DNA from 4 places in the Kocuria sp. NBRC 114282 genome. Region 3 is predicted to be linked to each of the others. Evidence: riboswitches for the same ligand, from Rfam matches in the RefSeq annotation. Region 3 holds a riboswitch; each other region holds the start of a gene.
What was found. A riboswitch is a leader RNA that binds a small molecule or an ion and turns the genes downstream of it on or off. The one in region 3 is predicted to bind S-adenosylmethionine.
Positions count from the first base shown of each region.

Region 1: linked by a shared signal. The riboswitch ahead of QSJ40_RS03575 (bifunctional o-acetylhomoserine/o-acetylserine sulfhydrylase) and the one ahead of metE (5-methyltetrahydropteroyltriglutamate--homocysteine S-methyltransferase) in region 3 are both predicted to bind S-adenosylmethionine.
Region 2: linked by a shared signal. The riboswitch ahead of QSJ40_RS10355 (MetQ/NlpA family ABC transporter substrate-binding protein) and the one ahead of metE (5-methyltetrahydropteroyltriglutamate--homocysteine S-methyltransferase) in region 3 are both predicted to bind S-adenosylmethionine.
Region 4: linked by a shared signal. The riboswitch ahead of QSJ40_RS11370 (ABC transporter ATP-binding protein) and the one ahead of metE (5-methyltetrahydropteroyltriglutamate--homocysteine S-methyltransferase) in region 3 are both predicted to bind S-adenosylmethionine.

Region 1 covers NZ_BSQO01000001.1:789,400-796,846, reverse strand. The annotation lists gene QSJ40_RS03600 (DMT family transporter) at 1-709, opposite strand, end outside; gene QSJ40_RS03595 (RNA-binding S4 domain-containing protein) at 785-1,021, shown strand; gene QSJ40_RS03590 (alpha/beta hydrolase) at 1,039-1,674, opposite strand; gene QSJ40_RS03585 (DUF559 domain-containing protein) at 1,837-2,376, opposite strand; gene metX (homoserine O-acetyltransferase MetX) at 3,135-4,316, opposite strand; gene QSJ40_RS03575 (bifunctional o-acetylhomoserine/o-acetylserine sulfhydrylase) at 4,318-5,679, opposite strand; SAM riboswitch class IV at 5,747-5,863, opposite strand; gene QSJ40_RS03570 (CPBP family intramembrane glutamic endopeptidase) at 5,932-6,717, opposite strand; gene QSJ40_RS03565 (S9 family peptidase) at 6,781-7,447, shown strand, end outside.
Region 2 covers NZ_BSQO01000006.1:34,343-41,789, reverse strand. The annotation lists gene QSJ40_RS10380 (GNAT family N-acetyltransferase) at 1-108, opposite strand, end outside; gene ispG (flavodoxin-dependent (E)-4-hydroxy-3-methylbut-2-enyl-diphosphate synthase) at 105-1,268, opposite strand; gene QSJ40_RS10370 (M50 family metallopeptidase) at 1,375-2,727, opposite strand; gene QSJ40_RS10365 (methionine ABC transporter permease) at 2,911-3,570, opposite strand; gene QSJ40_RS10360 (methionine ABC transporter ATP-binding protein) at 3,567-4,649, opposite strand; gene QSJ40_RS10355 (MetQ/NlpA family ABC transporter substrate-binding protein) at 4,685-5,563, opposite strand; SAM riboswitch class IV at 5,663-5,775, opposite strand; gene dxr (1-deoxy-D-xylulose-5-phosphate reductoisomerase) at 5,878-7,152, opposite strand; gene QSJ40_RS10345 (GlsB/YeaQ/YmgE family stress response membrane protein) at 7,303-7,447, opposite strand, start outside.
Region 3 covers NZ_BSQO01000001.1:193,003-200,449, forward strand. The annotation lists gene metE (5-methyltetrahydropteroyltriglutamate--homocysteine S-methyltransferase) at 1-1,569, opposite strand, end outside; SAM riboswitch class I at 1,696-1,795, opposite strand; gene QSJ40_RS00940 (adenylosuccinate synthase) at 1,991-3,277, shown strand; gene QSJ40_RS00945 (amino acid permease) at 3,610-5,004, shown strand; gene QSJ40_RS00950 (DUF202 domain-containing protein) at 5,069-5,464, opposite strand; gene QSJ40_RS00955 (YidH family protein) at 5,472-5,867, opposite strand; gene QSJ40_RS00960 (carbon-nitrogen hydrolase family protein) at 6,005-6,826, shown strand; gene QSJ40_RS00965 (M13 family metallopeptidase) at 6,916-7,447, opposite strand, start outside.
Region 4 covers NZ_BSQO01000008.1:40,206-47,652, reverse strand. The annotation lists gene QSJ40_RS11385 (MFS transporter) at 1-121, shown strand, start outside; gene QSJ40_RS11380 (APC family permease) at 210-2,165, shown strand; gene QSJ40_RS11375 (LLM class flavin-dependent oxidoreductase) at 2,291-3,712, opposite strand; SAM riboswitch class IV at 3,794-3,908, opposite strand; SAM riboswitch class I at 4,025-4,132, shown strand; gene QSJ40_RS11370 (ABC transporter ATP-binding protein) at 4,131-4,931, shown strand; gene QSJ40_RS11365 (aliphatic sulfonate ABC transporter substrate-binding protein) at 4,928-5,974, shown strand; gene QSJ40_RS11360 (ABC transporter permease) at 5,971-6,867, shown strand; gene QSJ40_RS11355 (AMP-binding protein) at 6,941-7,447, shown strand, end outside.

The sequences.
Region 1 (7,447 bases), 600 kb from region 3:
GGGTGATCGGCGTCCCGGCCTCCGCCCCGATCCGCCCGTTGAAGGCCGTCTGCAGGGCGGAGCCGAGCCCGGCCAGCACCGGCAGGAGCAGCAGCGCCAGGACCACCGCCATGCTGCGCTGAGGAGCTCCCTCCTCGCCGCCCAGGTGGGGCAGCTGCGCGATCAGCACCGCGACCACGATGATCGCCGTGCCCAGCAGGCGCCAGCCGGTCAGCGGCTTCATGCCTCCGGGGCCGATGCCCGCACGATCCACCCCGAGCCCGCCGACGGACTGGCCCACGACCATGCCCAGGATGAACACCGAGACGCCCACCATCGGCGTGGTCACGGTCTGCACCACCACCAGGAACGCGCCGAAGACGCCGGAGAGCAGGAAGATCGCGGGCAGGCGTCGGGCCCGGAAGGCGCCCAGCGCCGTGATGAGGCCGCGCCGCCCGGCGGGGATCAGCGCGGTGCCCAGCAGCACGATCGCGAAGCCCACGGAGAAGCCGGTGAGGCCTGCGGCCACGGAGTCCCCGGTGCGCGCGCCCAGCTCGCCGTTGACGCGCGACTGGACGGCCATGGCGCCGCCTGCGAGCACGGCTGCGATCTGGGCGATCAGCACCGTGACGGGACTGTGGGTCTGCGCCGGGGCCATCACGACATCCTGGGGCGGCTGCGGGTCCTCGGGCTGGTCGGCATTCTCGGGGAGGGGTTCAGAGGTGGGCACCGGATCAGGCTACTCCCGGGCCCTTCCGGTCCTCCCCGAGCTGGGCTCATGGCCTCGGTGGGCCACAATGGAGCCATGACCACCACCGGAAGCACCCCCGAAGAGCTGCCCATCCGCGACGAGATGATCCGACTGGGCCAGGCCCTCAAGCTCGGCAGCCTGGTCGAGGACGGCGCCATGGCGCGCACCGCCGTCGAGGAGGGCATGGTCCAGGTCAACCACGACATCGAGACCCGCCGCGGCCGACAGCTGCACGACGGCGACGTCATCACTTACAACGGGACCTCGCTGGTCATCCGCGCCGAGGGCTGAACGGGCCCCGGCCTGGCTCAGCGTCCCAGGACCATGCGGGTCAGGTACTCATTGACGTGCCCGATCTCCTGCGGCGAGACGCTGTGGCCGATGCCCTGGTAGTGGACCTTCATGGTGTCCGCATGCTCCACGAGCCACTCGGCGGTCATGTCCACCAGCTGGTCGTTGACGATGGGGTCCTGCGGGTCGCGGCCCCAGAAGAGCTTGAAGGGCTTCTCCTTCAGCTCGTCGTCGCGGAAGATCTCCAGCGGCTCCGGCACCACGAAGCCCGACAGCCCGATGACCGCAGTGATCTCGCTCGGCATGGCCCGCACCAGCGACGTGGCGATCGACATGCCCTGGGAGAACCCCAGCAGCGTGGTCGACGGACGCCCCTCGGCCTGCTCCCGCAGCCACCCCACGAGCGGCTCGACCGCGGCGCGGATGGCCTCGGGTCCGAAGGCCTCCTCGTCGTAGAGCGGGAACCAGCTGTAGCCGGGAGGCTGGGCCAGCGGGGCGCGCACCGAGGCCACTACGAAATCCTGCGGCAGCTGCGGCACCAGGCCCATGAGGTCCTGCTCGTTCGAGCCGAAGCCGTGGAAGAGCACCAGCAGGGGCGCCTCCGGGGACTCGGCGGGGTCACGGTTCCACATCACGACGGGGTTCTCGCTCATGCCGACCATCATGGCATCCGCGCGCAGCACGCCCCGCTTCCGTCGCTCCTCTCGCTCCCGCGCGGAGGAACTGCCGCTGAGGGGACGCAACGAACGTCTTCCCGCGCCTGAATCGTGTCGCACGCGTCCCTTCACGAGATCTCGCACTCGGGCGGCGGCTCGTCAGGGCCCTGCGAGCTCCCGCGCCCGGACCGCTTGCCGATGTGCCCGCACCAGGGTGACGATCCTCGGCTCGCATCCAGGATCCGTCGGATCCACGACGTCGAGATCCGTGTGCACCACACGCAGCTCCGTCCACCCGGCCGCTTCCGTAGCCCGCTGCCGCTCCACATCCCGAAGTCGCTGCCGGGGGTCCTCGTGGACCGCACCGTCGACCTGCACGGCCAGCCGGTGCCTGCGATCCGCGAGGTCAGGGTGGACCCGACGGCCACCCGGGGATCGGATCTCGAGATCAGCCTCCCACCCGGTGAAGCGATGGTCCTCCAGCACGAGCCGCGTATAGGTCTCCAGCGGCGAGTCCACTCCGACGACCGCGCGCAGCAGGGCCTGGCGCACCCTGCGGACGCCGCGATGGCTCTCGAACCGCTCGAGATCGGTGCTGAGGTCTCTCTGGCTGCGAAGCGCCGGCACGCCCCGGCTGATGCCCGTGCGGTGCTCGCAGATCACACCGTCGATGACGGCCACGAGCTGCTGGTGAGTCATGACGTGCCGACCGCGAGCGTCTGTCGATGCGGCCAGGTCCAGCAGTGTTCGGGCCGGGGACGTGAGGCGGACCGATCCGTCGGTCCAGAGATCCTCGGCATGGAACTGACTCCGGTGCCCGACAACGCCGCGTCCTCGAGGCCTTGATCCTGTCGAGGAGCACAGATGGATGCCGCCGACATGCCCGAGCCTGCCGGGGAGCCGGAAGTCGTGGAGGATGGCGGCCGTCGTGTGGCTGGCTGCCCAGCCTTCCTGCTGCAGAGCCGGGAGGATCCTCAGCAGACCGGATCTGGTGCGGGGGTCAGGGCGCGAATCGGCGCAGGACCACAGGCCCTTGCCCCAGGAGCAGTACTGCCTCCCCGACAGATGACGCTTCGCGACGCCTGCCGCTTCAGCCTCGGCGGTCGTGAAGACGCGGCCCTGCAGGCAGGCAGGTGGACTGTGACGTGGTCTCGGCATGGCAGACAGTGCAGCGGATCACGGCGCCGACCGATGCGAACGGATCCACTCCCCTCCGTCGTCGCCCCGGTCCAGTGCCCGAAAGGGCGTCTGTGGAGGCATGAACTCCGTACTTCGGATCTGCGTTGCCCGGGATTCCGTGTGGACCGGGGATCTCGTGCGCCCAGTACGCCGAGGGGACGCACAGGGCGCACGGGATCGCCGACGGGACGCATCGGACGTCTAATCAGGCGTGAATCGTGACGAATGGGTCCCCTCGGCGGCGAGGAGGGTCGATGCGTCGCTTCGGTAGGGCCCCCTCAGGAGAGGAAGGCGGCTCGGACCAGCTCGCCGATCTGCTCGTGCTCGATCAGGAAGCCGTCGTGCCCGGCGCCGGAGCGGATGGTGCGGTGGGGGACGTCGCCGGGCAGAAGCCGGGCGAGGTCCTCGGACTCCGAGGGCAGGTAGAGCCGATCCGAGTCGACCGAGGCCACGAGCCAGTCGCAGGTGGTGGCCGCGAGCGCCTGCCTGACGCCGCCGCGGCCGCGGCCGACGTCGTGGCCCATGAGGGCGTCGTTGAGCACCAGGTAGGAGTTGGCGTCGAAGCGGCCCACGAGCTTGGCGGCCTGATGATCCAGGTAGCTCTCGATCGCATACCGGCCCCGACGGCGCCCCGGCAGCGGCGCCCCCGGATCCTCGCCGGCCTGCGCCGCATTGCCGAAGCGCGCGTTGAGGTCCGGTGCCGCGCGGTAGGTGGTGTGCGCGATCCGCCGTGCGATTCCGAGGCCCACGGAGGGGATGACGCCGTCGTAGTAGTCGCCGCCGCGGAAGTCGGGGTCGTTGCGGATCGCCAGGCGCTGCGCCTGGCCCCATGCGATCTGCTCGGCGCTCGAGGCGGCGGTCGAGGCGATCACCGCACAGGCGCGCACCTGCTCGGGGAACGTGGCGGCCCACTCGAGGGCCCGCGCACCGCCCATGGAACCGCCGACGACCAGCCGCCAGGACGCGATGCCCAGCTGCTCGGCCAGGCGCTGCTCGGCGCGCACCGAGTCGCGGATCGTCACCGCGGGGAAGTCCGATCCCCACGGAAGACCGGCCCGCGGGCTGCCCTCCGGGATCAGGGTCGACGGACCCGTGGAGCCGTAGCAGCCCCCGAGCATGTTGATGGCGACCACGAAGAAGCGGTCGGTGTCGATCGCCCGCCCGGGCCCGACCAGTCCGTCCCACCAGCCCGGTGCCTCGGCGGAGACACGGTCGAAGGAGGTGGCGTCCTCGGCGACCCGTCCGCGCGTGACATGGGTGTCTCCGGTCAGCGCATGCGGGACGAGCACCGCGTTGGAGGCGCGGTCGTCGAGCTCGCCCCAGGTCTCGTAGGCCAGCTCGACATCGGGTAGCACGGCCCCGGATTCCAGCCCGAGGTCGCCGATGCGGGCGCGGCGCAGCAGCCCCTCGGTGCGGAAGGGCTGCTGCGAGCGCGCGGTCGTGCCCTGGATGGCGGTCACCTCAGACCGCTCCCCCTGCGCCGCGCGCCTTGACCGCGGCGAAGCCGAGCTCCAGGTCCGCGAGGATGTCGTCGATGTGCTCCAGTCCCACGGACAGGCGCACGAACCCCGGGGCGACGCCGGCGGCCAGCTGCTCCTCCGGGGAGAGCTGAGCGTGCGTGGTGGAGGCCGGGTGGATGACCAGCGAGCGGACGTCACCGATGTTCGCGACGTTCGAGTGCAGGCTCAGCGCGTCCACGAAGGCCTGGCCGGCCTCCGAGCCGCCGTCGAGCACGAAGCCGAGGATCGAACCTGCGCCGCCGGGGACGTACTTCTGCGCACGCTCGTGCCACGGAGAGGACTCGAGCCCGGCGTAGGACACGGCTTCGACGCCCTCGTGGGCCTCCAGCCAGGTGGCGACCGTCTGAGCGTTGGCGACGTGGCGCTCCATGCGCAGCGACAGCGTCTCGATGCCCTGCTCGATCAGGAAGGCGTTGAACGGGGAGATGGCAGCGCCCATGTCGCGCAGCAGCTGGGTGCGGATCTTGAACGCGAAGGACACGTTGGCCCCGAACGGCCCGTTCTCCCCGAAGACCTCGCCGAACACGAGGCCGTGATAGGACTCGTCCGGCTCCGTGAAGCCCGGGAAGCGATCCGGATAGCGGGTGTAGTCGAAGCGCCCGGAGTCCACGATGAACCCGCCGACCGAGGTTCCGTGCCCGCCGAGGAACTTGGTGGCGGAGTGGATCACCACGTCCGCGCCGTGCTCGAACGGCCGCAGCAGGTAGGGGGTCGCGATGGTGTTGTCGACCATCAGCGGGACCTCGGACTCGTGGGCGATCGCGGAGACCGTCTCCAGGTCCAGGACGTCGTTGCGGGGGTTCGGGATGGACTCCGCGTAGAAGGCCTTCGTATTGAGCTGGACGGCGTCGCGCCAGGCCTGGGGATCGTCCGGATCGGAGACGAACGTGGTCTCGATTCCGAGCCGGGACAGCGTGTGCTTGAACAGGTTGAACGACCCTCCGTACAGCGACGGGCTGGCCACGATGTGATCGCCGGCCCCGGCCACGTTGAGGATCGCGTAGGTGGTGGCCGCCTGACCGGAGGCGACCATGACAGCCGCGGTCCCGCCCTCCAGGGAGGCGATGCGGTTCTCGACGACCTCGGTGGTGGGGTTGGTCAGTCGGGTGTAGATGGGCCCGACCTGGCTCAGCCCGAAGCGACCGGCTGCGGTCTCGGCGTCCGGGAAGACGTACGAGGTGGTCTGCTGGATCGGCAGCGCGCGGGCGCCGGTGACGGGATCGGGCTCCTGGCCGGCGTGGATCTGACGGGTCTCGAAGCTCCAGCCCTGCGGGGCGGAGGGGGTGGGCTGCTGTGCGGACATGTCGGCGACTCCTTGTCTTCCGGGGCCGCGGACCGAGGTCCGACGCACCCGTCGGACCGGGTGCCGTGACCCGCGCTTGCCGTGTGCGCGTCTGCGCACCGGCCCGGTCCTCACCCAGGGCACCCCACCGCGGAAGGAGGGTTGCCGGCCAGCTAGCTGGGGCTTGTCGCTGGCTCTCGTGACCTGCCTTCCATTCTCGGACGAGCGCGGCTCCGGCGCAAACCCGCGTGCGGCGTCCTGTGGCGGCCGCTGTCAGAACAGCAGGGGCCCGGCCAGGAAGCCCACGGCGTCCAGCAGGAAGTGCGCGATGATCAGCGGCATCACGCGTCCGGTGCGGCGGTAGAGCCACAGGAACACCAGTCCCATCACCACGTTGCCCAGCGCCGGACCGACGCCCTGGTACAGGTGGTAGCTGCCGCGCAGAAGGGCCGAGCCGATCAGCACGGCCGGCCACGTCCATCCCACGCGCAGCAGGCGATCGGCCAGGAACACGACGACGATGATCTCCTCCACGAGCGAGTGCCGCAGCGCCGAGGCCAGCAGCAGGATCACCTCCCACCAGGAGGTCCCGCCCGCATTCGTGACGATCTCGGCGGTGATCCCGAGCTGGCGGCCCGCCTGGTACAGCGCCAGGGTGCCCAGTCCCATGACGGCGAAGAGCAGCGTCCCCAGGCCCAGATCCGCCAGCGGGGCCCGGCGGTCCAGGCCGATCCGGTGCAGCAGCCCGCGCAGCTGACCGGCCGAGCCCGCCAGCAGATAGAGCGCCAGCAGCGGCGGGACCAGAGCCAAGAGGATCCCGAGGCTGCGGCGCAGGACGTCGAACAGGGGGAAGCCGCTCTGCGCCGCGTTCATGGAGGCCTTCGACTCGGCGATCGAGCTGGTGGACAGCGTCTCGGCGAGGTCGAGGAGCGACCAGAGGGCGCTGGCCCCCAGCGAGACGCCCAGCACGAGCAGGATCTGCAGCCACAGATCGGCTCTCTGGGAGCCGAACGACGGCTGGGCTGGGGCCTGGGAGCGCTGTTCGGTCATGGGCTCCATTGTGGGCCAGGGGCACGACGGCAGCGGCCTATGCTGTCGGCGCCGGTTCTTACGATGGGCGCCATGACCTCCCAGAACTCGGATCTTCCGCTCGCTCCCCCGTCGGCCGTGCGTCGCGACCACGTCCGCGAGTTCCACGGCGATGCCTTCCTGGACCCGTACGAGTGGCTGCGGGACAAGGAGTCCCCGGAGGTCATCGCGCATCTGGAGGCCGAGACCGCCTACGCCGAGTCCGCCACCGCCCGGCTGGCCCCGCTGCGCGAGCGGCTCTTCCAGGAGGTCCGGACCCGCGTGCAGGAGACGGACCTGTCGGTGCCGTGGCGGCGCGGCGACTGGTGGTACTTCACGCGCACCGTGGAGGGCGGGGAGCACTCGGTGCAGTGCCGCGTCCCGGCTGCTGAGGAGGGGTGGGAGCCGCCGCAGATCGTGGCAGGTCAGTCCCTGCCCGGCGAGCAGACCCTCCTGGACGCCAACGCCCGCGCGCAGCCGCACGAGTTCTGGTCGCTGGGCGCCTTCGACATCACCCACGACGGCACCCGGATGGCCTGGGCCGAGGACACCACCGGGGATGAGCGCTTCACGGTGCGCGTCCACGACTTCGCAGCCGACCGGACGCTCGACGACGAGATCCCCGAGACCTCCTACGGCGCCTTCCTCTCGCCCGCCGGAGACGCCGTCTTCTACACCGAGGTCGACGACTCCTGGCGGCCCTGGCGCCTGCGCCGGCACG
Region 2 (7,447 bases), on a different contig from region 3:
GACGAACACCGAGGAGATCGGATCCTGTCCGAGGAGCCGGTCGAGCTCCGAGCGCGGAACGGCGTGGGGCGGGACGAGCCGCGTCTGCGCGTTCGAGAAGAGCTTCACCCGACGGTGACGGTGGGCGAGGCGCCGGACTCCTCGTCCTCCTCCAGGCCCATCTCCTCTGCGACGCGGTTGGCCTCGGTGATTAGGGTCTCCACGATCTGATCCTCCGGGACGGTGCGGATGACCTCGCCCTTCACGAAGATCTGGCCCTTGCCGTTGCCGGAGGCCACGCCCAGATCGGCCTCGCGCGCCTCACCGGGACCGTTGACGACGCAGCCCATGACGGCCACCCGCAGCGGCACCGTCAGGTCCTTGAGCCCCTCGGTGACGTCGTCGGCCAGCTTGTAGACATCCACCTGGGCCCGCCCGCACGACGGGCAGGAGACGATCTCGAGCTTCTTGGGACGCAGGCCCAGCGACTGCAGGATCTGGGCGCCGACCTTGACCTCCTCGACCGGAGGAGCCGACAGCGAGACGCGGATCGTGTCGCCGATGCCCTGGGAGAGCAGGGCGCCGAAGGCCGTGGCGGACTTGATGGTGCCCTGGAACGCCGGACCGGCCTCCGTCACGCCCAGGTGGAGGGGCCAGTCGCCGCGCTCGGCCAGCAGCTGGTAGGCGCGCACCATGGTCACGGGGTCGTTGTGCTTGACCGAGATCTTGAAGTCGTGGAAGTCGTGCTCCTCGAACAGCGAGGCCTCCCACTGCGCGGACTCGGCCAGCGCTTCCGGGGTGGCCTTGCCGTACTTCTCCATGAGGCGCCTGTCGAGCGAGCCCGCGTTCACGCCGATGCGGATCGAGACGCCGGCGTCCTTGGCCGCACGGGCGATCTCGCCGACCTGGTCGTCGAACTTGCGGATGTTGCCCGGATTCACACGCACTCCGGCGCAGCCTGCGTCGATCGCGGCGAAGACGTACTTGGGCTGGAAGTGGATGTCCGCGATCACCGGGATCGGGGACTTCATGGCGATGATCGGCAGCGCGTCGGCGTCGTCCTGGGACGGGCAGGCCACGCGCACGATGTCACAGCCGGCGGCGTTGAGCTCGGCGATCTGCTGCAGCGTGCCGTTGATGTCGGTGGTGGGCGTGGTGGTCATGGACTGCACGCTCACCGGGGAGTCCGAGCCCACACCCACCGAGCCCACGCGGATCTGCCGGGTCTTGCGGCGAGGCGAGAGGACGGGAAGGGGTGCGGCGGGCATGCCCAGGCTGACCGGACTCACAGTTGGCTCCTGATTGCGTCGAGGATGGATCGGCCTCCATTGTGCCCCAGCGGTCAACCCGGTTCGTCCGCGGAGTGAGCCACGGCTCATGCCTGACTGCGGCGCCTCAGAGCAGCTGCACCGGCTCAATCAGATCTGCCAGCACCAGCACCGCGGTCATTGCGAGCATGGTCAGCGAGACGGCGTAGGTCATCGGCAGCAGCCGCAGCGGATCGAACGGCCCGGGGTCCCTGCGGCCCAGCACGCGCGCGGCGGTGCGGCGGATCCGCTCCCACAGCGCACCGGCGATGTGCCCGCCGTCCAAGGGCAGCAGCGGGATGAGGTTGAAGGCGAACAGGGCCAGGTTCACCGACCCCACCAGCCCCACCAGGGTGGCGGTCTTCTCCCGCAGCTCGAGCTGATCCGTGCTGGCGACCTCACCGGAGATCCGCCCCACGCCCACGACGGACATGGGCCCCTCCGGATCGCGCGGGGCGTCCGTGAAGGTCGACACGGCCACGTTCCACACGTTGACCGGCAGCCGGATGAGCCCGCCGGCCACGCGCTCCAGACCGTTCAGCACCTCCCCCGGCACCGCGCTGATCGGCTGCGGGGTCAGCTCGGTGAGCGATGAGGCACCGATGAATCCCACGTCCTGCATGACGTAGCGCCCGTCCTCCACGATCGGGGCACCGGTGGAGTCGACGGCCGGACGCGAGGTCTCCACCGGAGTGATCGTGGTCGAAGCGCGCTCGCCGTCGCGGTCGTAGACGACCTCGATCGGCTGGCCGGCCCCCTCCCGGACGATCTCGGTGAGCTCGTCCCAGGACTCGACCCGGCTGCCGCCCAGGGACACGACGACATCTCCGGGGCGCAGCCCCGCCGCGTGCGCCGGAGCCGCGGGGTCGTCCTGCGCGCACTCCCCCTCGGAGGCCGGTGCGGACTGGGAGGCGGCGGCCGGGTCCACGGCCTGCACGCAGCGGCTCACCGTGGCCAGCGTGGTGGTGGGCTGCTGGGAGCCGAAGCCCGTGACGAGCACCGTGATGCACACGATCGCGATCAGCAGGTTCATGATCGGCCCGCCGAGCATGATCACGATGCGCTTCCACACCGGCAGGCGATAGAAGGCCCGGTCCTCGTCCCCCGGCAGGAGCTGGGCCGCTGCCACGGATCGGGTCTGCGACGTCATCTGCTGCATGACCCCGGTGGAGTCCACGCCGGCTCGGTGGCCGGCCACCGGCGGATACATGCCGACCATGGCCACGTAGCCGCCCAGGGGGACGGCCTTGATCCCGTACTCCGTCTCCCCGCGCACCCGCGAGAACAGCGTGGGCCCGAAGCCCACCATGTACTGCATCACCCGCACCCGGAACAGCTTGGCGGGCAGCAGGTGTCCCACCTCGTGCAGGGCGATTGAGGCGATGAGGGCCAGGGCTGCCAGCAGGACGCCGAGGACGAAGATCAGGACGCTCACGCGCATATCCCACCACACCGGCAGGACGGCACAGCGGTTGCCTCGCCCTTGGGCTTCCGTGGGCTTCGCCCGTCGTCGTGGTCCCTCAGGACGGGGCCCGGGGAAAGATGAGGATCACGACGGCGGGCGCGGGTCCGGCTCCCCTGGAGGAAGCCGGGCCCGCGCCCGTGAGGCGGTGCCGCTGACGGGTCAGCGGCGCATGATCCTGCGCGCCATGGCGTTGCCGACGAACTGCACGGTCTGCACCAGGACGATGATGACCGCGACCGCAGCCCAGGTGACCTCGTCGTTGAAGCGCTGGTAGCCCAGCCGCAGCGCGAAGTCGCCCAGACCGCCAGCGCCGATGGCACCGGCCATGGCGGACATGTCGGTCACACCGATGACCAGGAACGTGTAGCCGAGCACCAGAGGGCCCAGGGCCTCCGGCAGGATCACCGTGGTGATGATCCGGAACCGCGAGACGCCCATGGAGCGAGCCGCCTCGATCACACCGGGCTCCACCGACATGAGGTTCTGCTCGACGATGCGCGCGACCGCGAACAGGGCGGCGATCGTCATGGCGAAGATCGCGGCGTTCTGCCCGAGCCTGGTCCCGATCACCGTCTCCGTCAGCGGGCCGAGGGCCGCCAGCAGGATGATGAACGGGATCGGCCGCACGAAGTTCACGATCAGGTTGATCGCGGTGTTCAGCGGGCGGTTCGCATAGATGCCGCCCGGACGCGTGACGTACAGCGCGACGCCGAAGACGAGGCCCAGGAACCCCGCGATGATCATGGTCACCACGACCATGTAGAGGGTCTCGCCGATGGACGTCAGCAGCTGAGGGCCGAGAACGGACCAGTTGGTCATGCCGACACCTCCTTCACGGTCGTGGCCTCTGCAAGCCGGGCGATCGTGTCCTCCACGGCCTGCGGCTCGCCCAGCAGCTCGACGGTCAGGGAGCCGAAGGACTGCTCCTGCAGCACCGACACCCCGCCGAACACGATCCTGAAGCCCACGCCGCGCTCAGCGGCGGCGCGGCTGAGCACCGTGCCGACATCGACGCCCTCGCGGATCTCCATGACCACCAGGCGGCCGTCGTGGCGCGCGCGCAGGTGCGCGAGCTCCTCGGCGTCCGGCTCGGCGTGGACGACGGTGGAGACGAAGCGACGGGTCGTGGGCGACTGCCCGGCCGAGAAGATCTGGGCCGTGGGGCCCATCTCGACCACGCGTCCGCTGTCCATGACCGCGACGCGATCGGCGATCGAGCGCACCACGTCCATCTCGTGGGTGATCAGCACGACCGTGATCCCGAACTCCCGGTTGGCCCGGCGCAGCAGCGCCAGCACCTCCTGGGTGGTCTCCGGGTCCAGTGCGGAGGTGGACTCGTCGGCCAGCAGGATCTTGGGGTTGGCAGCCAGCGCCCGGGCGATGCCCACGCGCTGCTTCTGCCCGCCCGAGAGCTGCTCGGGGTAGTTGCCCGCCCGCTCAGAGAGCCCGACGAACTCGAGCAGCTCCTTCACGCGCGCCCTGCGATCGGCCGCCGACCAGCCCGCCTGCTTCAGCGGGTACTCGACGTTGCCGGCCACGGAGCGCGACGTGAACAGGTTGAACTGCTGGAAGATCATGCCGATGTCGCGACGGATCGGGGCCAGCTGATTCTCGGTGCGGCCGTCGACCCGGCGGCCGTCGACCTCGACGACGCCGGAGGTCACCGGCTCCAGGCCGTTGATCAGGCGCACGAGCGTGGACTTGCCGGCACCCGAGTAGCCGATCACGCCGAAGATCTCGCCTCGGCGGATGTCGAGGGTGACATCGTCGACTGCGGTCACGTCCCGCTTGGTCCTGCCCTTGCCCGTGGTGAAGGACTTGGTGACGCCGTCGAAGCGCACGATCGCCTCGGTCTCGGGCCCGGGCCGACGCCGCTGCGTGTCAGCGGCCTCGGCCACCGGCTCGCTGCCGGGGTGGAACTGCTCGGCCGGGGTCACTTCTGGAGGTCCTCCTCGTAATCGGAGAGGACCTGCTCCAGCTCCTCCTGCGAGAGGTCCATGGTCACCGCGGTGCCCTTGCTGTCCTCCTTCTCGGCCTCCTCGACCTCCGGGGTGTGGAAGAGATCGGCGACCTTGTGGAGGGTCTCGTCGTCCTTGTTGGCCTCGGTGGTGGCGAACAGGTTCACGTACGGACGGGCGTTCTCGTTCTCGGCGCCGTCGGAGGCCAGGGCCGAATCGGGATCGATGTCGCCGCGGGCCAGGAAGTCGTTGTTGATGACGGAGCCGGCCACGGAGTCCAGAGACAGCACGGTCTGCTCGGCCGAGACCGGGGTGACGGAGACCTTCGAGGCCTCGGTGTCGATGTCCGACTCGGTCGGGGCGGTGGTGTCCGAGGTGAACTCGACCAGGCCGTTGGCCTGCAGCAGCAGCAGCGCGCGCGACTGGTTGATCGAGTCGTTGGGGATGGCGATCTCGTCGCCGTCCTGGATGTCCTCGAGCGACTCGTACTTGTTGGAGTACAGGCCCAGCGGGTAGATCGAGGTCGAGGCGATCGGGGTGATGCTCTCCCCGGAGCTGTTGTTGTAGTCCGCCAGGTACGCGATGTGCTGGAACCAGTTCATGTCGACGTCGCCGGAGACGGTCGCCGGGTTGACCTGGCTGTACTCGGAGAGCTCGACCAGCTCGACGGTGATGCCCTCCTCCTCGGCCTTCTCCACGAGGGCCTCGTTCACGGGGGTGGTGCCGACGACGCCGATCTTGATGACCCCGTCGTCGTAGGGGGCCTCATCGGAGTCGCCGCCGCCGCCGCAGCCGGCGAGGGTCAGGCCGAGGACTGTGGTCATGGCCAGGGCGGAGAGACGGTGTGCGCGCATGGGAGGGGTTGCCTTTCGTTCAGCGAGCTGTCCGATCCCATCGGGGTGACCGGCGGCGCTGAACGTCAGGCGTGCGCATCGATGCTGCGCACGAACCCAAATCCGTGCTTGCCGCGGTGCGGAACCGGAGCCGGATGGTCATCTGGGGCACCCCACCACGGTGAGAGGGTTGCCGTCCGGCCAGCCAGAGCTTCGCGCCGGATCTCGTCATCCGGCGCAGATCCTAGCATCTGAGTCCGGTGCGGGCGAGCCCCCCACGAGGCCTGGCACGGGCTCTGGCTCAGGCACCGACTGCACGTCGGCCGCGTCCCGGCTCATCGACGCCTCTGCCTCACCAGCTCATCAGCGCGGGAGCGAGCCCAGGCCTCGGCTGCCAGCACCGATTCGAGGCTCAGCTCGTCGACGGGCTCATGCTCCCGCACGACTTCGGCCACGAGCTCGACGATCTCCAGGAAGCGCAGGCGCCCGGCGTGGAAGGCCAGGACCGCCTGCTCGTTCGCGGCGTTGAACACGGCAGGGCCGGTGGGCCCTGAAGCCGCCGCCTCCTTGAGCAGACGCACCGCTGGGAAGGCCTCCTCATCCAGCGGCTCGAAGCTCCAGATCGCCGCCTGAGTCCAGTCGCACGGCGAGGCGGCGCCCGGGACCCGATGCGGCCAGCCGAGGCCCAGCGCGATCGGCAGGCGCATGTCCGGCGGGGAGGCCTGAGCCATGGTGGAGCCGTCCACGAACTGCACCATCGAGTGCACGACGGACTGCGGGTGCACCACCACGTCGATGCGCTCCAAGGGGATGTCGAAGAGCAGGTGGGCCTCGAGGACCTCGAGGGCCTTGTTGACCATGGTCGAGGAGTTCGTGGTCACCATCAGCCCCATGTCCCAGGTGGGATGGGCCAGGGCGTCCTGCGGGCGCACGTCCCGCAGGGAATCGCGCGAGCGCCCGCGGAAGGGTCCGCCGGAGGCCGTCAGCACGAGCCGATCGACCTCTGCCGACGCGCCGCTGCGCAGCGCCTGGGCCAGGGCTGAGTGCTCGGAGTCCACGGGGATCAGCGGGTCGTCGTGCGGGGAGGCCTGCGCGGCCCGGCGCACCAGCTCACCGCCGGCGATCAGCGACTCCTTGTTGGCCAGGGCCAGCAGCTTGCCGGCCTCCAGGGCGGCAAGGGTGGGGGCCAGCCCGATCGAGCCGGTGATGCCGTTGAGGACGAGATCGGCCTCCGGCGCTCGCGCCGCCTGCACGGCGGCCTTCGATCCCGCGAGGATCTGCGGGGAATAGTCCTCCCCCAGCGCCAGGACCCGCGAGGCGATCATGCGCTCGAGCAGCGCCGCGTCCTGGACATCGCCGGACGTCGCCACGAGCGGGGCCCGGGTCTCGACGGCCTGCTCCGCGAGCAGCTCGAGGTTCGACGAGCCGGCCGCCAGGGCCACCACCCGGAATGGGGCCTGCTGATCGGCCGACGCCGCGGCGGTGCGCACGACGTCGAGCGCCTGCGTGCCGATGGAGCCGGTCGAGCCCAGGATGCAGATGCGGCGCTGGGACTCGGCCCACAGGGGAGCCTCGGGGGCGGGACGCTGTTCGCTGGAGATCTCGGACATGGCTCCAGTATGCCGACCTGCCTCCAGCGCTGCCGGAGCGCGTTGGACGCGCCCCCCTTCCGCGCACGCCCCCTGGCCCGGAGGAGACGAAGCGCCCCGCCCCTCTCGACGAGGGACGGGGCGCTTGCAGGTGCTGCGGAACGCGTCGGCTCAGCGCTCGACGGCACCGCCGCGGCTGCCCTTGGTGAGGGCGCCGTAGATGAACAGCACGACGAGCGCGCCGATGATGGCGAGCACGATCGAGCCGATGGACAGGGTGCTGCCGGCCGGGTGCAGGCCCGGGATGACCATGGCG
Region 3 (7,447 bases):
GTCCTTGGCCAGGGCCAGGAAGGTCACCGGGCCCACGAGCACGGGGCGCAGGCTCCGGCCCTGCTCGGAGGCCTCGGCCAGCTGCTCCAGCAGGCGGCCGGGCGCTGCGGCGAACTGCGTCTGCGCGCCGATCTCGGGCACCAGGTAGTGGTAGTTGGTGTCGAACCACTTGGTCATCTCGAGCGGCTGCCGGGCGTCGTCGCCGCGGGCCAGCACGAACTCCCCGGAGCGGTCCACGGTTCCGGCCTCGGTGCGCAGGTCGCCGAAGCGCGTCGGCACCGCGCCGACGGCGATCAGGGTGTCGAGCACGTGGTCGTAGAGCGCGTAGGAGCCGGGCACGGCCGAGGCCTGCTCCAGGCCCAGCCCCTCGAGGCGCTCGGCGGTGGAGGCACGCAGCTCGGCGGCGGAGGACTCGAGCTGCTCCAGGTCGCTGCGTCCGGCCCAGTGCGACTCGAGCGCGCGCTTGAGCTCGCGGTTCGGGCCGATGCGGGGGTAGCCCAGGATCGTGGCGGTCGGGAAGGCGGCGGGCTGGGCGTCGTTCGAGATGGTCACTGCGGTCTCCTCATAGGTGCGGATGGGGCGCCCGTCGGCGGGCTGGGATGCGGGGATGAGGCCGGCGAGTCCGGCTGAAGGGGTGGGGCGGGGCAAATCGAGCTGCTCCAGGACGTCCAGGGCGGCCTCGTGCTGGTTGAACGTGTAGAGGTGCAGCCCGGGAGCCCCGGAATCCAAGGCAGCGCGTGCGCTGTGCACGGCAGAGCGGACGCCGATCCGGTGGCGCTCGGCGTCCGAGTCGGCCGTCTCGAGCTCGTGGGCCAGCAGCGGGTCCGGCTCCAGGCCGGCCAGGTCGCAGATGCGCAGGTACCGGCGCAGGCTCGTGACCGGCATGATCCCGGGGATGATCGGCAGCTCCACTCCGGCGCGACGAGCCCGGGACACGAAGGCCGCGTAGTCGTCGGCCTCGGGGTAGAGCTGAGTGATCGCGAAGTCGGCGCCGGCGCGCTGCTTGGCCAGTAGCACCTCGAGGTCCTGGTGCACGGAGGTCGACTCGGGGTGCTTGATCGGATAGGCGGCCACGCCGATCGAGACGTTGCCGGCGCACAGCTGGGCGGCTCGGCCGCGCTCGACCGAGCGGATCAGGTCCACCAGATGCCGGGCGAAGGGCAGCTCCTCAGGGCCGGGCTCGACGGCCGGATCCCGGTCCCCGCGCAGGGCCAGGACGCCGCGCACGCCCAGGTCCAGCAGCTCGTGGATCAGCTCGCGCAGCTGCGTCTCCGTGACTCCCGTGCACAGCACGTGGGCTAGGGGGCGCAGCGGGGTCTCGAAGATCAGGTGGGACAGCAGCGCCATGGACTGGACGCGGCGCTGCGGATCGACCGCCGCGGTGACCGAGACGTAGTCCGGCACCGTGGGCGCCAGGGCCTCGATGGTCTGCAGGAGGGACTCGGTGCTGGCTGCGCTGCGCGGCGGGTAGAGCTCGTAGGACAGCGCGGGCACCGGCTTGCGGTGCGACGGCGCCCCCGTCTCCGGGGGACGATCCGAGCGCGGTGCTGCGGGGTGGTGATCGGGCATTCCGTGTTCGCCTTTCCGTGGATGCCCGATGGAGGGCAGACCACGGGGTGCGCACGGAGGCCCGTGCCGGCGCTGACGATGCGCGGAAAGGCACGGGTCCGGTGGACCACGGAAGTCTGAGAAGACGCTCCATCGGTCCTGGCGGGAGCACCGGTCCCCGCAAGATCCGCGGGGATGGTTGCTGCGACGTCGACGAGCCAGGTCTCTCGGTCGCTCTGGATAGATAGCGAGATAGATACCACCCCAGGCGGCCCTGCTTGTCAACCCCCGAGATCTGCCACGGCCGCCAGGGAGGGGCGCGCGATAGGATCGCCCCGGACCGTCGCGCCCCCGGCCCGTGGCGCGCGATCCACCATGGCCTCCACAAGGCGCGTGGCGCAGCATCCAGACCTCGTGCGGGCCCAGTCAGGAGAGCAGTCGCATGCCAGCCATCTCGATCGTCGGAGCCCAGTGGGGCGATGAGGGCAAGGGCAAGGCCACGGACATCCTCGGCGGCCGCGCGGACTACGTCGTGAAGCCGAACGGCGGCAACAACGCCGGGCACACCGTGGTGGTGGGCGGCGACAAGTTCGAGCTCAAGCTGCTCCCCGCAGGCATCCTCTCCCCGCGGGCCACCCCCGTGATCGGCAACGGCGTGGTGGTCAACCCGCAGGCGCTGTTCGAGGAGATCGACGGCCTCGAGGCCCGCGGCGCGGACACCTCCAAGCTGCGCGTCTCGGCCAATGCGCACCTGGTGGCCCCGTACCACCAGACCCTCGACCAGGTCACCGAGCGGTTCCTGGGCAAGCGCGCGATCGGCACCACCGGTCGCGGGATCGGGCCCGCCTACATGGACAAGATCGGGCGCCTGGGCCTGCGCGCGCAGGACATCCTGGACGAGTCGATCCTGCGCCAGAAGATCGAGGGCGCCCTGCGGCAGAAGAACGAGCTGCTGCTCAAGGTCTACAACCGCCGCGCGTTCGAGAACGACGAGATCGTGGACTACTTCATGGGCTACGCCGAGCGCATGGCGCCCATGATCGTGGACTCCACGCGCCTGCTCAACGACGCCCTGGACCGCGACGAGACCGTCCTGCTCGAGGGCGGGCAGGCCACCTTCCTGGACGTCGATCACGGCACGTACCCGTTCGTGACCTCGTCGAACCCCACCACCGGCGGCGCTTGCGTGGGCGCGGGCATCGGGCCCACGCGCCTGACCCGCTCGATCGGCATCATCAAGGCGTACACGACCCGCGTGGGTGCCGGTCCGTTCCCCACCGAGCTGTTCGACGAGTCCGGGGAGCGGCTGCGCACCGTGGGCGGCGAGTTCGGCGTGAACACCGGGCGCCCGCGCCGCACCGGCTGGTACGACGCCGTGATGGCGCGTCACGCCTCGCGGATCAACGGCTTCACGGACTACTTCGTGACCAAGCTCGACGTCCTCACCGGGCTCGAGGAGATCCCGGTGTGCGTGGCCTACGACGTCGACGGCGTGCGCCACGACGAGATGCCCATGACGCAGACCGAGTTCCACCACGCCAAGCCGATCTACGAGATGTTCCCCGGCTGGTCGGAGGACATCTCGCAGGCCCAGACCCTCGAGGACCTGCCGGCCAATGCGCGCGACTACGTCCTGACCCTCGAGTCCATGTCCGGCACCCGGTTCTCCGCGATCGGCGTGGGCCCGGGCCGCGAGAACACGATCGAGCTGCGCGACCTGATCGACTGACGCCGCCTCGCCCGTGCGAGGACAGGCGCTCGGGATGGTGACAGATCGGCACCCCATCAGCCCTGATGGGGTGCCGATCTGTCACCATCCGCTGCGTCACCGTCCCGCGCGCGGACCGGGCTCGCCCGCCGTGTCGGATAGCATCTGGCAGACCCCTTGGGCGTGCTGCGCCTCGTCGTGCATGCAGGCGCCACTGATCGATGCCCGTCGCGGCGCCGTTCGATCCCCGACGTCGGAAGTGACTGACCGTGTCCACACAGAGCACCAGACTGGACCCCGCCTCGGCGCGGTCCGAGGGCGAGGGCCTGCGCCGCAGCCTCAAGACCCGGCACATGACCATGATCGCCATGGGCGGTGCGATCGGCACCGGGCTGTTCGTGGCCTCCGGCAACTCGATCGCCACGGCCGGGCCCGGTGGTGCGCTCGTGGCCTACATAGCGATCGGGCTCATGGTCTTCCTGCTCATGCAGTCCCTGGGCGAGATGTCCGCCTGGCGTCCCACCTCCGGATCCTTCGGCGATCACGCGGCGCGCTACGTCTCGCCGTCCTTCGGCTTCGCGATCGGCTGGAACTACTGGTTCAACTGGGCCATCACCCTGGCCGCGGAGCTCGTGGCGGCCGCCCTGGTCATGCGCTACTGGCTCCCCGACGTCCCCGCCTGGGTCTGGTCGGCGCTGTTCCTGCTGATCGTCTTCGGGCTCAACGCCCTGTCCACGCGGGCCTACGGCGAGGGTGAGTTCTGGCTCTCGGCGATCAAGGTGGCCGCCGTCGTCGTCTTCCTGGTGCTGGGCGTGCTGATGGTGCTGGGCATCATGGGCGGCGACGCCCCCGGCTTCGGCAACTGGACCGACGGGGAGGCGCCGTTCGTGGGCGGGCCCATGTCGATCCTGGCGATCTTCATGGTCGCCGGCTTCGCGTTCCAGGGCACCGAGCTCGTGGGCGTGGCGGCCGGTGAGGCCGAGGACCCGGAGCGCACCGTGCCCAAGGCGATCCGCACCGTGTTCGTGCGCATCCTGCTGTTCTACGTGCTGGCGATCATCGTGATCGGCTTCCTGCTGCCGTACACGCACCCGAACCTGCTGGCCTCGGACATCGAGGACGTCGCGATCTCGCCGTTCACCCTGGTGCTGCAGAACGCGGGCGTGGCCTTCGCCGGCTCCGTCATGAACGCCGTGATCCTCACGGCCATCCTCTCGGCCGGCAACTCCGGGCTGTATGCCTCCACGCGCATGCTCTGGTCCATGGCCACCGACGGCAAGGCCCCGGCCTGGCTGGCCAAGGTCAACCGCCGCGGCGTGCCCATGCGGGCGCTGCTGGTGACCTCGTCCTTCGGCCTGCTGGCCTTCCTCACCACGTTCATCGGCGAGGGCGCGGCCTACACCTGGCTGCTCAACGCCTCGGCTCTGGCGGGCTTCATCGTGTGGGCGGGCATCGCCTGGACGCATTACTGCTTCCGCCGGGCCTTCAAGGCGCAGGGGCGGCCGCTGTCCGAGCTGCCGTTCCGCTCGCGGTTCTTCCCCGCCGGCCCGATCGTCGCGCTGATCATGTGCCTGCTGGTCATCCTGGGCCAGGGCTACGACGCCTTCGTGAGCGGGACGGTGACGCCCATGTCGCTGCTGTCCTCGTACATCGGCCTGCCGCTGTTCCTGGCCTTCTGGATCGGGCACAAGCTGAGCTCCAAGGAGCCGGCCGTCGATCCCGCGCAGGCGGATCTCTCGCGCGGCTGAGCCGCCGTCACAGCACGCAGGAGGGCCTCGGGAGACCGGGGCCCTCCTTCCGTGCCCTCGGCGCTCAGGCCCACAGGATCGTGAGCAGGCTCAGCGCCCCCAGCACCACGACGGCCGCGCTGATCGCCACGATCTCGACCGGATCGGGGGCCGAGGCCTCCCGGGCCACGCTGTGCACCCCGCGCCTGTAGCGCAGGCCCTGCCGCAGCCACAGGCCCAGTGCCAGCAGCGCCGCGGCGGCCAGGGGGAGCACGGCGGCCAGACCGTGATGGGGCAGCCAGCGCAGCAGCAGCGCGGCCGCGACCACGAGCGCCATCAGCGTCCGGGCCCAGGCCAGCGAGGTGCGCTCGGGCTGCAGACCGGGGTCGTCGTGGGAGGGGTGCTCGCGGGCGCCTCGAGGGCCCCGGAGGCCGTCGGGCCTGCGGGGCTCGGTGCCGTCGCGGCGGCGGGGGAGGGGCATGAGTGGCTCAGCGCCCGATCAGGACGCCGAGCAGCACACCGGCGGCCAATGCGGCACCCAGGGACAGCACCGGGGCCATGATCGCCAGCGGCAGCGGGGAGCGTCGGCGCATGGCGCGCTCGACCCGCAGCCACCGCACGCTCGCGGAGATCGCCACGACCATGGACAGGGCGATCAGCCCGGCCGCCAGCACCACGCGCACGGCCTGGGGGATCAGGTCCCCGGCGAAGGCCTCCAGCGCGATGCCGCCGGCGAGCAGCCCCAGGGCCGTGCGGATCCAGGCCAGGAAGGTCCGCTCGTTGGCCAGGGTGAAGCGCGGGTCCGGCTCGAGGCCGCCGCCGAGCAGGCGCGCTGCGAACGGGGACCGTTCGGGATCCCCGGGCGGCTGCGCAGTGCGGTTCATGGGAGCCACGCTACCGGGCGCCACACGGTGTCACGGGCTTTCCGGGCCTTCCGGGCTGTCCGCCGGGGGCCATAGGCTTTCCGCTGGACGCCCGACACAGCCACCGCCCGCGGTGGCGAGACCAAGGAGGATCCCCCGTGCGACTCGCGCTCGCCCAGATCGACCCGGCCCCGGACGTCGCGGCCAATCTGGCGACCATCCGCCGCCACGTCACCGATGCCGCCGCTCGCGGCGCGGACCTGGTGGTCTTCCCAGAGGAGGCGATGCTCGGGGTGGAGTCCGGGGTCAAGGACCGCTTCGCCGAGATCGTGGCGCGCGAGTGGGACACGTTCGTGACCTCGCTGCAGGAGCTGGCGCATCAGGAGCGGATCGCGATCGTCGCCGGAGCCTACGAGCCCTCGGACGATCACCGCCCGTACAACACCCTGGTGGCCGTGGGCGCGGACGGGTCGCTGCTGGCCACCTATCGCAAGCTGCACCTCTACGACGCCTTCTCCTACCAGGAGTCCGAGCGCATCCGCCCCGGGGATGCGGGGACGGCGAGCATCGAGGTCGCCGGTGTGCGGATCGGGCTGAGCACCTGCTACGACATCCGCTTCCCCGAGCTCTACCGCGCCCTGGCCGACGACGGCGCCCAGCTCGTCCTGGTGCCCGCGGCCTGGTTCTCCGGCCCGGACAAGGTCCGCCACTGGGAGACGCTGCTGGCCGCGCGCGCGATCGAGAACACCCTGTGGATCGCGGCGGCGGACACCTTCAACGACCACACGGTCGGGCACTCCCAGGTCCGCGATCCGCTGGGCGGGCTCACCGCCCGGGTCGAGGAGGGCGAGCGGCTGCTGATCACCCAGATCGACACCCGACGCGTGGACGAGGTGCGCTCCACCGTGCCGTCGCTGGCGAACCGGCGCTTCCGCCCCGGCTCCCTGGCCGAGCAGCCTCTGGGGCAGCAGCAGGACTGAGTCCCAGCACCGCACGAGTACGACGACGGCCGGCCGCCCCCCTGCGCAGGGAGCGACCGGCCGCAGTCATCCGACAGGAGCCGGGCTGATCACCAGATGCGCACGCGCTCCTGGGGGTCCAGCCACATCAGATCGGACTCCGTGGTGCCGAAGGCCTCGTGGAAGGCATCGACGTTGCGCGCCGTCTGATTGGCGCGGAACTCGTTGGGGGAGTGGACGTCGACCGCCAGGCGCTGGGCCGTGGTCTCGTCGCGTGCCTTCTGCTGCCAGATGAAGGACCAGGACAGGAACAGCTTCTGCGCCGGGGTGAAGCCGTCGTCGTCCTGCTCCCCGAAGGCCGCGGGATCCGCACCGGCGCGCTCGCGGGCCTCGTCCGGGTCGTCAGCGGTCTCGACCACGCCGCGGGAGAGCTCCCACGCCTTGTAGGCGATCGACAGCCCTCCGAGGTCGCCGATGTTCTCGCCCAGGGTCATGCGCCCGTTGACCGTCGGCGGCTCCGGGCGATCGGCGAGCTGGTCCGGCACCAGGCCGTCGTACTGGCTGACCAGGCGCTCGGTGCGCTCCTCGAAGGCCGCGCGGTCCTCGTCGGACCACCAGTTGCGCAGGCGGCCGTCGCCGTCG
Region 4 (7,447 bases), on a different contig from region 3:
GCAGCAGCTGCTCGGGCCGCACGCGGCGATCGCCGCGGTGCTCGCGGTGGGCGGGCTCCTGGTGGCCCTCGGCGGGCTGCTCGGCCCCGAGCCAGATCGGTCGGGTCCGCTGCCCGACTGATCGGCAGATCGCGGCTCACAGGCAACTGCCAGCCGCCTGAGGCCCTCGGCGGCGGGGCCTTGAGCGGGACAGGCGCATCATGTACGCCATGATCGCACCGCCCTCCCGCGCCGCCGCCTGGCTGCTGGCAGGATCCCCCTCCGCCTCCTACGGCGCCCCGCATCGCCGACCCGATCGCGACGAGAAGACCCATCCCTGGTGGAAGGTCATGTGCCTGTCCGGCGTGGACTACTTCTCCACCCTGGGCTATCAGCCCGGCATCGCGATCCTGGCCGCCGGGCTGATCTCCCCGCTGGCCACCCTGGTGCTGGTGGCCGTCACACTCTTCGGCGCGCTGCCGGTCTACCGGTGGGTGGCGGTGGCCTCCCCGCACGGCGCCGGCTCCATCCGGATGCTCGAGACGCTGCTGCCGCGCTGGAGCGGCAAGGTGCTGGTCCTGTGCCTGCTCGGCTTCGCGATCACGGACTTCGTCATCACCATGACCCTGTCCTCGGCCGATGCCGCCGTGCACATCGTCGAGAATCCGCACGTGCCAGCCGAGGCGCATCACTGGCAGTTCTGGGTGACCGTCGGGCTGCTCCTGCTGCTGGGCGCGGTGTTCATGGCCGGGTTCTCGGAGGCCATCAGCGTGGCCGTCGTCCTGGTCCCCGTGTATCTGAGCCTCAACGCCGTGGTGCTGGCGGTGGGCTGGTGGCAGATCGCCCGCTCGCAGGAGATCGGATTCGCGCAGTGGTGGCATGCGGCGCTGAGCCAGCACTCCTCGCCCTGGGCGGCGGTCGCCGTGGCTGCACTGGTGTTCCCCAAGCTGGCGCTGGGCCTGTCCGGCTTCGAGACCGGGGTCTCCGTGATGCCTCTGGTGCGCACCTCGCGGGGCTTGCGGGGCCGCGTGGAGGGCACCCGACGACTGCTCACGACCGCTGCGCTGATCATGGCCGGGTTCCTGCTGACCTCGTCGCTGGTGTGCACGATCCTGATCCCGGCCGGGGACTTCGAGCCCGGCGGCGCTGCCAACGGGCGGGCCCTGGCCTACCTGGCGCACAGCCTGCTGGGCGAGACCTTCGGGTCGGTCTACGACCTGTCGACGGTGCTGATCCTGTGGTTCGCGGGCGCCTCGGCGATGGCCGGTCTGCTCAACCTCATCCCGCGCTACCTGCCGCGCTACGGCATGGCGCCCGAGTGGACCCGCGCTCCGCGGCCGCTGGTGCTCACGATCCTGGCTGCCGCCCTGGTCGTCACGGCGGTCTTCCGCGCCGACGTGGATGCGCAGGGCGGGGCCTACGCGACCGGGGTGCTGGTACTGATGCTCTCGGCCTCCTTCGCCTCGACCCTGTCGGCCGGAAAGCGGGGGCACCGACGCGCCGCCGTGGGATTCGCGGCGATCACCGTGGTGATCGCCTACACGACCGCCGACAACATGATCAGCCGCCCCGATGGCCTCCACGTGGCCCTCGTGTTCATCGCGGCCCTGCTGGCGGCGTCGTTCGCCTCGCGGGTCTGGCGGGCCTCGGAGCTGCGGATCCGCAGCATCGATTTCGACGAGACCTCCCAGGACTGGCTGCGCAGCTGCCGCGGCCGCACGGTGCGGCTGATCGCGCACCGGCCGCGCACCCAGCTGGGCGCAGCAGGGGCCCAGGCCCAGCAGCTCCTGCTCAGCGACCCCGACCTGGCCGAAAAGCTGCGCGACGAGCGCGAATGGCATCGTCTTCCCTCGGCCGACGGCGTCCTGTTCGTGGAGGTGACCCTGCGCGATCCATCGGACTTCGAGGACCGGCTGCGCGTGAGCGCCCACGAGATCGACGGCCACCGCGTCCTGCGCGCCGAGGGCTCGTCGGTGCCCACCTGCCTGGCCGGCGTGGCCCTGGCCGTCCGGGACCGGACGGGGCGGCCGTCGCACCTCTACCTCGAGTGGTCCGACGGCTCGCCCCTGGTCAACTCCCTGCGCTTCCTGCTCCTCGGCCGCGGTCAGACGGCGACGGCGGTGCACGAGGTCCTGCGCCGGGCGGTGCCGCGCAAGCAGGACCGCCCGTTCGTGCACGTGACCTGAGGCTCCGCGCAAGCAATGGGGCCGTCCGTGACGGACGCGATCTCCTCGTCCGAGTGGGGTTCGACGAGCGTGCGTGCTGGCAGAGGCCCTCGGACGGGCCTCTGCTCATCGGCCGAGCCGGCGACTCAGCCCTGCGACAGATCCCGCGACGGGGTGTCCGCCGTGGACGGCTTGCCCACGTAGGCCCCGCGGTACTTGGCCGCCGGGTGGGTGTCGAGCACCTTGGTCTGCCCGGCGCCGTAGACGTTCTCGCGCAGGGTGGGCCCGTCGTAGTCCGTGCGGTAGCGGCCGCGCTTCTGCAGCTCCGGGACCACGTGCTCCACGAAGTCCTCGAACGAGCCCGGGGACACGTGGTAGGCCAGGTTGATCCCGTCCAGCCCGCCCTCGTCGATCCAGGTCTCGAGCTGATCGGCCACGGTCTGCGGGGAGCCCACGACCACGTCGCCCATGCCGCCGATCGCGCAGTGGCGGGCGATCTCCTCGCGGGTCCACTGCTTGGCCCCGTCCTGCATGGTGAACGGAGTGAGGAAGGACTGGATGGCCTCGGTCTTGACATAGTTCAGGACCTCGTCCTCCTGGAACTTGGACAGATCCAGCCCGGACCAGCCGCCGATGATGGCCTGCGAGGCCTCCAGGCTGGCATAGCTCTGGTACTCGCGGTACTTGGCCTGGGCCTTCTCGTCGGTCTCGTCGACCACGACGGAGAGCATCGCGTAGATCTTCACGTCGTTCCGATCGCGCCCCTCGGCCTCGACCTTGTCGCGGATCCGGTCGGTCATGTGCCGGGTGAGGTCCGGGCGCAGGGCGCCGATGAACACGGCCTCTGCGTGCTTGCCGGCGAAGGCCTGACCGCGCGAGGACGCTCCGGCCTGGAAGATCAGCGGCGTGCGCTGCGGGCTGGGCTCGGTGAGCGCCGCACCAGGCACCGTGAAGTGCTTGCCCTGGTGCTGGATCGGGTGGACCTTGGCCGGATCGGCGTAGATCCCGCGCTCCACGTCCTTCACGACGGCGTCGTCCTCCCAGGAGCCCTCCCACAGCTTGTAGCAGACGTCGAGGAACTCCTCGGCGAGCTCGTAGCGCTCGTCGTGCTCGATCTGCGTGGGCAGGCCCTGGTTCTCGGCGGCCGAGGGCAGGTAGGAGGTCACCACGTTGAAGCCCACGCGCCCGCGGGTCAGATGATCCAGCGTCGCGTACTTGCGGGCCAGCGTGTACGGCTGCTCGTAGGTGACCGCACTGGTCACGCCGAAGCCGAGGTTCTTCGTCACCGCGGCCATGGCGGAGATCTGCATGAACGGATCGTTGACCGGGACCTGCGCGCCGCCGGCGATCGAGGGGGCGGCCGAGTTGCGGTAGATGTCGTAGATGCCGACCACATCGGCCAGGAACAGGGCGTCGAAGCGGCCCCGCTCGAGCACCTGGGCCAGGTTCGTCCAGTACTCGATCGTGTTGTATTCCGTGGCCCGCGAGCGCGGGTGGCGCCACAGCCCGAAGCTCTGGTGATCCACGCAGGTCATGTCGAAGGCGTTCAGGGAGATCCGCTTGGCCATAGAAGGCTGCTCCTGAGAAGACAGACCCGCGCCCCGTGCGCCGCTCATGCCGCGGCCAACCTGCGGGTCCAGCGCGTGCGTGCGCCGTACTTGCCGCACGCGGTCTAGCGAGCGGCCCGATCCTCACCTGGGGCACCCCGCTACGGGAGAGGGTTGCCGTCCGGCCAGCCAGGGCTGTGGGCCGGAACTCTTGATCGTGTGAGCGTCATCCTATGCACACCTGAGGCGACGGTGCGAAGCCCGTGCCGCGCGTTGCCCCGCTCGTCCTCCGATTTGCTGTCTCCCCGGACCAGGGCATTGAATGACCCCCGGTTCCCATCCGGAGCGGTACGAGAGACCTGGCTCGTCGACGCCGCAGCAACCAGTGCCGTCCATCCGCGGCACGAGGTGCTAATGCCAGGACCGATGGAGTGATGTGATGATCTCTGCACCCCCGTCCGCCCTGAGCACGGTCGATGCCGCCGCCCTGACCTTCGACCGGGTCGGCAAGTCCTTCCCGTCTTCCGGGGGCCGCCGGCGCGACGTCCTGGCCGATGTCAGCTTCGAGGTCCGCCCCGGGGAGATCGTCTCCGTGCTGGGCCCGTCGGGCTGCGGCAAGTCCACCCTGCTGCGCGCGGTGGCCGGTCTCGGCACGGCCACGGCCGGCCGGGTCCTGATCGACGACGCGCCCGTGCGCGGCCTGGACCCCCGCTGTGCGGTGGGCTTCCAGGAGCCGCGGCTGCTGCCGTGGCGCACCGTGGCCCGCAACGTGGCGCTCGGACTGCCGCGCGGCGTGCGCGGCCGCGAGGCCGAGCAGCGGGTGGCCCACCTGCTCGAGCTGGTCGGGCTGTCCAGGCATGCGGAGGATCGCCCGTCGGAGATCTCCGGAGGCATGGCGCAGCGGGCCTCGCTGGCTCGGGCGCTGGCGCGCAACCCGCAGGTGCTGCTGCTCGACGAGCCGTTCGGCGCGCTCGACGCACTGACGCGCCTGAAGATGCAGGACCTGCTGCTGGAGATCCACGCCGCCGATCCCACGACGGTCCTGCTGGTCACCCACGACGTCGAGGAGGCCCTGGTGCTCTCCGACCGCGTGGTCGTGCTCGGGACGCCGCCGGAGGGCGGGCCGGCGGGCATCCAGGAGATCCTCACGGTGGACTCGCCCCGCCCGCGCCACCGCGATGATCCCGAGCTGACGGGTGCCCGCAGGCACCTGCTCGGCCTGCTGGGCGTGGAGGCATGAGCGGGCTGACGCGTCGTCGCCTGCTGGGCCTGGCCGCCGTCGGGGCCGCCGCCGCGCCCCTGTCCGGGTGCGTCATGGAGGGCGAGGGCCCGGGCCGCGGCATGGCCTCCGGCTCGGACACCGAGATCTACCTGGACTACGCGACCTACAACCCGCTGTCGCTGATCATCCGCGAGAAGGGCTGGCTGGAGACCGTCGCCGCCGAGGGCGGCCAGGAGGTCCACTGGACGTTCTCGGCCGGGTCCAACAAGGCCAACGAGTTCCTGCGCGGCGGGGCGATCGACATCGGCTCGACCGCGGGCTCGGCCGCGCTGCTGGCGCGCACCAACCGCTCCCCCATCCGCGCGATCGACATCTGCTCCCAGCCGGAGTGGGCAGCACTCGTGCGCACCGCGGACTCGCCCCTGCGCTCGGTCGAGGATCTGCGCGGCAGGTCGGTGGCGGCCACCAAGGGCACGGATCCCTACTTCTTCCTGCTGCAGGCGCTATCAGCGGCGGATATGGGCTTCGACGAGACCACCGTGGTCAACCTCCAGCACGCCGACGGCCGCTCCGCCCTGACCAGCGGGCAGGTGGACGCCTGGTCCGGGCTCGACCCGATCATGGCCGGCGCCGAGCAGGACGGGGCGGTGCTGTTCCAGCGCGACCTGGCCTTCAACACCTACTGCTTCCTCAACGCTCGCGAGCTGTTCCTGGAGATCAACCCGCGCGGGGCCCAGATGGTCGTGGACGTCTACGCCCACGCCCGCGCCTGGGCGCTGGAGAACCCCCAGGAGGGCATCGCGATCCTGGCCGAGGCCTCCGAGATCGAGACGACGACGGCCGAGCGGGTCTGGGAGCGCACGCACCTTGACATCGACCCGGTCCCCGGCGACGACCAGCTCGAGGTCCTCGAGCGCATCGCCCCGATCCTCGTGGAGACCGGTGACGTCCCCGACTTGGAGACCGTCCAGAAGGCCATCGACACCATCCTCGACGCGCGGTTCGCGCAGGAGGCCAGCGCCCAGCGCGCGGCCGAGATCATCGAAGGGCACAGCGCATGAGCGTCACGACCACCTCCGCACCAGCCTCCGAGGCTCCGGAGCCCGCGGGCTCCGACCGTCCCGGCTCCCAGCGTCCGGACTCGCAGCGCTCGGTCCGCACCCCCGCCCCGCGGGGCTCCATCCTGCGCAGCCCCTGGGCCCGGGTCGGCCTGGGACTGCTGCTGCCGGTGGCACTGCTCGCGCTGTGGCAGCTGCTGTCCACGAACGGCACGTTCTCCCCGGTGCAGCTGCCGCGTCCCCTGGCGGTCCTGCAGGCCGGTGGCGAGCTGCTGACCGACGGGGCGCTGTGGACCCACATCGGGATCTCGACCCAGCGCGTGGTCGTCGGATTCGTGATCGGCTCGCTGCTCGGGCTGGCCGTGGGCTCCCTGATCGGGCTCTCCCCCTGGGCCAGCGCCCTGGGCTCGCCGCTGATCGGGGCGCTGCGCGCGGTGCCGTCGCTGGCGTGGGTGCCGCTGCTGCTGCTGTGGATCGGGATCGGCGAGAACTCCAAGGTGACCCTGGTGGCCATCGGCGCGTTCTTCCCCGTGTTCACCACGGTCTCGACCGCTCTGCGGGAGGTCGACCGCCATCTCGTGGAGGCCGCCCGATCCTTCGGCTTCTCCGGTCTGCGCCTGCTGCTGACCGTCCAGCTGCCGGCGGTCATGCCCTCTGTGATCTCCGGCCTGCGTCTGGCCCTGGCCCAGGCCTGGCTGTTCCTGGTGGCCGCCGAGCTGCTCGGCTCCTCGATGGGCCTGGGCTTCCTGCTCACCGACTCCCAGAACAACGGGCGCACCGACCGCCTGCTGCTGGCCATCGTCCTGCTGGCGATCCTGGGCAAGCTCACCGACGCCCTGCTCGGGCTGTTCGAGCGCTGGGCCCAGGCCCGCTGGGGCGCGGTGCGCCGGACCTGAGACCCTGGAAGCCGTCCTCGACCCGTTCCGAGAACCCGCCCGCAGCCGCGGGCACCCCGCAAGGAGCACCAGTATGAGCGCACCGCAGTCCTACTCCGATCCCCTGGCCCCCACGCCGAATCCCGCGCGGATCTCCGATGAGGCGCGCGTGGCCTTCTGGGCCGAGCAGGCCTCCCGCCTGGACTGGGCGCAGCCGTGGCACACGACGCACCGCTTCGCCAAGCCGCAGCGGATCGGCACCGACGACGACGGCAGCCCCACCTACTCGGTGCCCGAGATCGCCTGGTTCGAGGGCGGCAAGCTCAACGTCGCCGTCAACTGCGTGGACCGCCATGTGGAGGCCGGGCGCGGCTCGCACGTGGCCCTGCACTTCGAGGGCGAGCCCGGCGACCGCCAGACCTGGACCTACGCCGACCTGCAGAAGGCCGTGGCCCGGGCTGCGAACGCGCTGGAGTCGCTGGGCGTGGTCCAGGGCGATCGCGTGGTGATCTACCTGCCGGTGATCCCGGAGACCGTGATCATCACGCTGGCCTGCGCCCGGATCGGGGCGGTGCACTCACTGGTCTTCGGAGGCTTCTCC